Regions from separate parts of the Arthrobacter sp. 10T419 genome, predicted to be linked through region 2. Evidence: predicted binding sites of a transcription regulator. Region 2 holds the regulator's gene; the other holds the start of a gene.
What was found. The regulator LexA, encoded in region 2, represses DNA repair genes until DNA is damaged. The targets are predictions, from matches to a motif close to TCGAACANNTGTTCGA.

Region 1: a site for LexA is predicted at 1,804-1,819, ahead of AC1DBD_RS12680 (LexA family protein). Genes of this name have one in related genera too.

What each region holds. Positions count from the first base shown of each region.
Region 1 covers NZ_JBFTHF010000007.1:73,225-76,629, reverse strand. The annotation lists gene AC1DBD_RS12695 (SDR family NAD(P)-dependent oxidoreductase) at 1-163, opposite strand, end outside; gene AC1DBD_RS12690 (L-threonylcarbamoyladenylate synthase) at 346-966, shown strand; gene AC1DBD_RS12685 (hypothetical protein) at 1,081-1,707, shown strand; gene AC1DBD_RS12680 (LexA family protein) at 1,833-2,264, shown strand; gene AC1DBD_RS12675 (Y-family DNA polymerase) at 2,283-3,405, shown strand, end outside.
Region 2 covers NZ_JBFTHF010000008.1:50,209-53,613, reverse strand. The annotation lists gene AC1DBD_RS13550 (ATP-dependent DNA helicase) at 1-1,364, shown strand, start outside; gene lexA (transcriptional repressor LexA) at 1,618-2,367, opposite strand; gene AC1DBD_RS13540 (LysM peptidoglycan-binding domain-containing protein) at 2,819-3,163, shown strand; gene AC1DBD_RS13535 (histidinol-phosphate transaminase) at 3,265-3,405, shown strand, end outside.

The DNA of each region.
Region 1 (3,405 bases), on a different contig from region 2:
CGGGGGCCGACGCTACCGTGCGGATCTCCTCCGCTGCCCGCGCCGCCCGGTCAGCGTCGCGTCCCGTGATGGCCACCCGGGCGCCCCGGGCCGCCAGACCCAGCGCTGTGGCCTTCCCGATTCCGCCGGTGCCACCGGTGATCAGGACCGTCTTGCCTGCCATGGATCGCATTCGGGGCTCGCTCTCGCTGCTGGTTCGCCGGTCCACGCTTCCGCCTGCGGACCTAGACAGGACTGTCTATGCCGAACGAAGCTACCAGACAGAATTGTCTGTGCACAAGCCGGGGCCGTCGACGGCCGGAGCTGCCGCGCCGCGCGGGCCAGCCGCGGGCGTAAGCTCGTGCCATGGCGAGATATTTCGATGTGCACCCCGACAACCCGCAGCCGCGATCCATCACGCAGGTGGTGGAGATGGTCAAGTCCGGCGGCCTGATCGCCTACCCGACCGACTCCTGCTACGCCCTCGGCGCACAGCTGGGAAACCGGGACGCGCTGGACAGGATCCGCGCCATCCGGCACCTGGACGACAAGCACCACTTCACTCTGGTCTGCAAGGACTTTGCCCAGCTCGGCCAGTTTGTCCAGATCGACAACGACGTGTTCCGCAGCATCAAGGCCGTGACGCCGGGCAGCTACACCTTCATCCTGCCCGCTACCAAGGAAGTGCCGAAGCGGCTGCTGCACCCCAAGAAAAAGACGGTCGGTGTGCGCATCCCGGACAACAAGGTGGTCCAGGCGCTGCTGGCCGAACTCGGCGAGCCATTACTCTCCAGCACGCTGCTGCTCCCGGACGAGGAAGAGCCGCTGACCCAGGGCTGGGAAATCAAGGAGAGGCTGGACCATGTGGTGGACGCCGTCATTGACTCCGGGGACTGCGGAGCCGAGCCGACAACCGTCATTGATTTCTCCAGCGGCGTCGCCGAGGTCGTCCGCCACGGCATGGGCGATCCGTCGAGGTTCGAATAACGCCGGGAACAGCGACCGCCGGCTTGGCCCGGCGGGTACTTGCCGCGACGCCCCCGGCCCCCTAGTGTTCGGATCATGGCCGCGCCCGGGGGAAACGCACGCTGTCGACAACGCATGACGCCGACGCTGCTGTCCGTGGCGTGCCTCGTCATTGGGGCGGTGACGGCGGGCTGCGGTTCGGCTCCGCCGGCGGAGCCGGCCGGCGAGCCAGCACTGACCAAGCTGCCGGCAGCCTCGGCCGCGGCCGGGACGGGAGCCGGACTGTCGCCGGGCATGACCCTGGCGCCGGCGCCGCCCGTTCCGCCAGCCCCCGCCCGGCACGGTGCAGATGAATGCCTGCCGCAGCATGCCGGGGTCGCCGCGGCCAACGGGCCCCTTGAGTGCCAGTACTTCACTTCAGGCTCGATGATGCCGGCCTCTGTGCCCCGGGGTCCGGGACTGAGTTCCGGCGACTACGCCGTAAGGTTCAGCAGCGTGGGTGGCCACGCACTGATGACAGTGCGGATCCGCTGCGCTTCGTACGTGGTCAGGGTCGGCATTGCCGGCGAAACAATCACACCGGACCCGCGGACACTGGAAAGCTTTGTGGGCACGTGCAACTTCCCGTGGGACCAGGAACAAGCACGGATGAAGCGATACCTTCAGGCTCCGCTTCAGTTTGCGCGCCGGGAAAGCGGCATTGTGCTGCACAACCCGGAATGGGGAGTCACGCTGTTCGGCACCCCGTACGAGGCCGCCTGATCCCCCAGACCCCTCCTCCCGGGCCCGTGCCCGCACGTCCGGCCGGAACCTTCAGCAGGATCGGTCAAATGTCAGCCCCCGGGGCTACACTTTAATTCGAACGTATATTCGAAAAAGGGTGTGTTGTGGGCGTAATCATCGGGCCCCGCGTGATAGATGCGGGCACTTCCCTGCTGTCGGTCTTGGTCTCGCCGGTGGCGGTCGCCGCCGGCTATCCGTCGCCGGCGCAGGACTACTTTGACGGCAGGATCGACCTCAACGAGCACCTGATCAAGGACATCACCAGCACCTACGTCGTGCGGGTGTCAGGGGACTCGATGGAGGGCGCCGGCATCAGCGACGGGGACGAGTTGATCGTCAACCGGGCGCTCGAGCCGCGCGACGGGTGCGTCGTCGTCGCCGTCCTCGACGGCGAACTCACCGTCAAGCGCCTCCGCGTCACCCCGTCAGGCGTGGTCCTGCAGGCGGACAACCCGCGCTACCCCGACATCCGGGTCCCCGCCCTCTCCGACCTGGTCATCTGGGGCGTCGCCACCCGGTGCCTGCACCATGTCTGAGACCAATGTCTGAGCCCCATGCCTGAGGCCCGGCCCGGCGGCAGTATTGCCCTCGTGGATGTGAACTGCTTCTATGCCAGCGCCGAACGCGCGTTTGATCCCTCACTGGAAGGCAGACCGATGGTCGTGCTGTCCAACAACGATGGTTGCGCCGTCACCCGTTCGCCCGAGGCAAAGGCCCTCGGCATCCCGCTCGGGGAACCGTGGTTCAAACTCGCCCCGCGGGCCAAGGAGTGGGGGCTCGTGGCCAAGTCCAGCAATTACGAGCTCTATGGCGACATCAGCGCGCGGGTGATGGAACTCCTGGGCCGGTATTCGGCCTGGCTGGAGGTCTACAGCATTGACGAGGCCTTCCTGGGCGTGCGCGGAAACCCGGAGGAACTGCTGCTGCTGGGGCAGGCCATGAAGACGGCGGTCCGGCGGAACGTCGGTGTTCCGGTGTGCGTCGGCATTGCCGGGACCAAGACCCTGGCGAAACTGGCCAACAAGTGGGCCAAACACAACCCGGCGTTCGACGGCGTCTGCCACTGGGATTCCGTTCCCGCCGACCGGCAGGAACGTCTCATGGCCGGCCTGTCCGTGATCGAGCTCTGGGGCGTTTCCACGCGCCTGACCAAACGGCTGAACGCGCTGGGGATCCATACCGTGCTTGACCTTGCCAGGGCGGACCCGGTCCGGATCAGGGACCGTTTCTCGGTGGTGCTCATGCGCACGGTCCTGGAACTGCGGGGGACGCCCTGCATCCCGCTCGAAGAGGAACGCATCGGCCGCGACCAGCTGATCTTCAGCAGGTCGTTCGCGACGCCGATCAGCACACCGGCCGGAATGCGCCAGGTCCTCGGGATCTACGCGCAACAGGCCAGCGCCCGGCTCGCCCGGCACGGCCTGCAGGCCAAAGTCCTGACTGCTTTTGCCGCCACATCCCACTACAACCCCCGGGACAGTTCGCACCCCTCGGTGTGCGTTTCGCTGCCGATGCCCACCGCGGACCCGGTGCTGCTGGCCAGGGCTGCCTACGCCCTGCTCCCCCGGATCGACGACGGCGTCAAGTATGCGCGGGCCGGCATCATGGTGACCGACCTGCGCCCGACAGCCAACCAGGCCCCGCTGGCCGTGTTCGAGAACCCGCATGAGGAGCGCG
Region 2 (3,405 bases):
TGGTTACCAACCACGCCATGCTGGCCGTCAGCGCCTTCGAGGGCCTGGCCGTGCTGCCCGAATACGACGTCGTGGTGGTGGACGAGGCGCACGAACTGCAGGACCGGGTCACGGGCGCCGTGTCCGGCCAGCTCTCCGTGGCCATGGTCCACGCCGCCGCCTCCGGCGCCCGCAAGCACACCGGGATCACGGTGGATGCGCTCAACAACGCCGCGTCCAACCTTGAACTCGCCATCGAGGGCGTTCCCAGCGGCCTGATGCCGAACGGACTGAACAGCGAACAGCTCGACTGCGTGGACCAGCTGCGCGACGCCTGCCGCGCCGCGCTCTCCGACTCAAAGGGGGACAGCGCCAACACGGCCGACGGCGGCCGGCAGCTTGCGCGGTCCCGGCTGATGGTGATCCTGGAACTGTGCGAACGGCTCCTGGCCGCCAAGGAGAACCGCGAAGTGGTCTGGTTCTCCCGCAACAGCAGCTTCGACCCGCAACAGGGCTACTCGCAGCCCGATGACTCCGCGCCGGCCCTGATCAACATCGCCCCGCTCAGCGTCGCCGGTCGGCTCCGCGAGGGACTGTTCGCCGACCATACAGTCGTCCTGACATCGGCAACCCTGGCGATCGGTTCGGCTTTCGAGCCGGCGGCCGGAGGGCTCGGCCTAGTGGGCCCGGGCGCACCCAGCTGGACGGGCGTCGACGTCGGTTCGCCCTTCGAATATCCGAAGCAAGGCATCCTCTACGTTGCCAAGCACCTGCCCAAGCCCGGCCGGGGAACATCCCCGGAAGCCCTCGATGAGCTCGAGAAGCTGATCCGTGCCTCCGGCGGCGGCGCCCTGTGTCTCTTCTCTTCCCGGCGCGCCGCCGAGGAGGCGGCCGAAGCGATGCGTCCCCGGCTGGGCCTGAGCATTCTCTGCCAAGGCGAGTCGACCATGACCGCGCTCGTGAAGCAGTTCGCCGACGAGCCCGACACCTGTCTCTTTGGCACCATGTCGCTCTGGCAGGGCGTCGACGTGCCCGGGAACTCCTGCCGCCTGGTAGTGATCGACAGGATCCCGTTCCCGCGGCCAGACGATCCATTGATGACCGCCCGCTCCCGGGCTGTGGCCCAGTCCGGCGGCAACGGCTTCATGAGCGTCTCGGCGACCCACGCGGCCATCCGCCTCGCCCAGGGCGCCGGCCGGCTGATCCGTTCGACGTCGGACAAGGGCGTGGTGGCGGTCCTCGATTCCAGGCTGTCCACCGAACGGTACGGAGCGTTCCTGCGGGCCGCCCTGCCCCCCTTCTGGCCCACTACCGACACCTCGGTGGCCTTGGCCGCCCTGGAACGCCTCGCCAAGGAGAGCCCCGCCAAGCAGCCCGCCACGTAACCGGTGAAGCGGCCCGCCACGCAGGCTGCCGCCGGCCGTGGCCGGGCCGGGGGTATGTGGGCCGGCGCTTGCGTTCCCGCCCGCTTTTTCCGCGCCCGGGACCGGCACTGCCGGGTCACCGCGGCACCGCGCGGGCGGGCGCGCCGTCAGTGTGCCAAGAACCGGGCGGGAGCGCAGAAGGCCCCGTCCGGAACTGCGGACGGGGCCTTCGAGCTGCCGGGAGATGGGCCGGCCGGAGTGGTGTGGCAGGGGACTACAGGGAGCGCAGCACCGAGACGACCTTGCCCATAATGACGGCATGGTCGCCGAGGATCGGCTCGTACTGGGTGTTCTGCGGGAGCAGCCAGGTGTGGCCGTCCCGCTGGCGGAACGTCTTGACCGTTGCCTCGTCATCGAGCAGGGCGGCCACGATGTCCCCGTTGACGGCATCGTTCTGACGCCGGACGACGACCCAGTCGCCGTCGCAGATGGCGGCGTCGATCATCGAATCGCCTGCCACCCGGAGCATAAACAGTTCGCCGTGGCCCACCAGTTGGCGCGGCAGGGGCATCACGTCCTCCACCACCTGGTCGGCCAGGATCGGCCCGCCGGCGGCGATACGGCCCACGAACGGCACCATGGCCGTGTCCGTGGCGCTGGCAAGCTCCGAGACGGCGAGGCCGCCGACAGCCCGCAGGCCGCTGGACTTCTCCACGCCGGAAATCCTGGTCGTGCCTTCATCCAGTGTCAGCGGCATGAGGACTTCCATGGCGCGCGGCCGCTTGGGGTCCCGCCGCAGGTAGCCGAGCTTTTCCAGTTGCGAGAGCTGGTGGGTGACGCTGGAGAGGCTGGCGAGCCCGACCGTGTCGCCGATCTCGCGCATCGAGGGCGGGTAACCGTTGTCCGTCACGGAACGCTGGATGGTCTCCAGGATCTTTTTCTGCCGGACGGTCAGGCTTTTCGGCGCCCGGCCGGTTTGGGGGCTGCGCTGGGAAGCCCTCCCGCCGGCGGCTTGTGCTGCCATGTTCGCCATGCCTTTCCATTCCGCCCGGCCGCTGTGGCTACCGGGACCTGCCGAGCTGAAAATGTCAGACCCCGCTGATCAACTGATGTTCATCAACACAAGTGGTTGTCCTGTGATTCAAAAGTAGGCCAGCCAACAAGGTTTTTCAAACATTTGTTCTAGCGAGTCTCGACAATGTTCGTTCATAAGTGCTAAAACAGGAACAGCAAAGTTCGAATATGTGTTCGAAGCTTTACCCGTAGTCCGGTCCGCTGGTTTCGGTTCTGTGTTCGAAGTATCGGGTTCGAGGGTTCGCATTCAAGGGTTTTGCGTTTGAAGGTTAGGCCGGTTGGCGGCAGGTACGAGGAGTACGCCGGGCGGCACAGGTATTTCCAGTGGCACAGATAAGTCCAGGAGGGCTCAGCTCATGTCAGCAGTAAGCGCTATTTCCGGTTCGCTGGTTTCCATCCCCATGGAGGCCGCACCCGCGGCACCAGCCCGGCAGGCTCGGCTGCGGCTGACCCGCCGCGGCCGGTTCGTCTTCTTCGGGCTGCCGCTGGTTCTGTTGGCCGTGCTCGTCCTGTCACTGTCCGGATTCCTGAATGCTCCGGCCAAGGCCGCCGACTCGGCCGCGGAGCTCTCGCTCACCCCGACGGTCACCGTCACGGTCCAGCCGGGGGAGTCCCTCTGGGCCATCGCCGGTGCCGTCGCCCCGGAGCGCGACCCCCGTGACGTGGTCGCCGACATCGTTCAGCTCAACAACCTCGGAGCCGCCCGCGTCCTCCCCGGCCAGCAGCTCTACGTACCCTCCAAGTAAGCCCTACCCGGGCGAGTGGCGCGCCGGGCCATCGGTGCCGCCGGGCGGCCATTCGCGGTCACAGTTTCGGGGCGGGGCCGGGTCTCACTTAAACTGGGCAAGTGACTGACCAGCTAGAGCGCCTCAACCGACTGCCCCTCCGGACCAATCTGCGGGGACTGCGCCCCTACGGTGCGCCCCAACTGGATGTCCCCATCCTGCTGAACGTCAACGAAAACACCCACGGAGTCCCGGCGGACGTC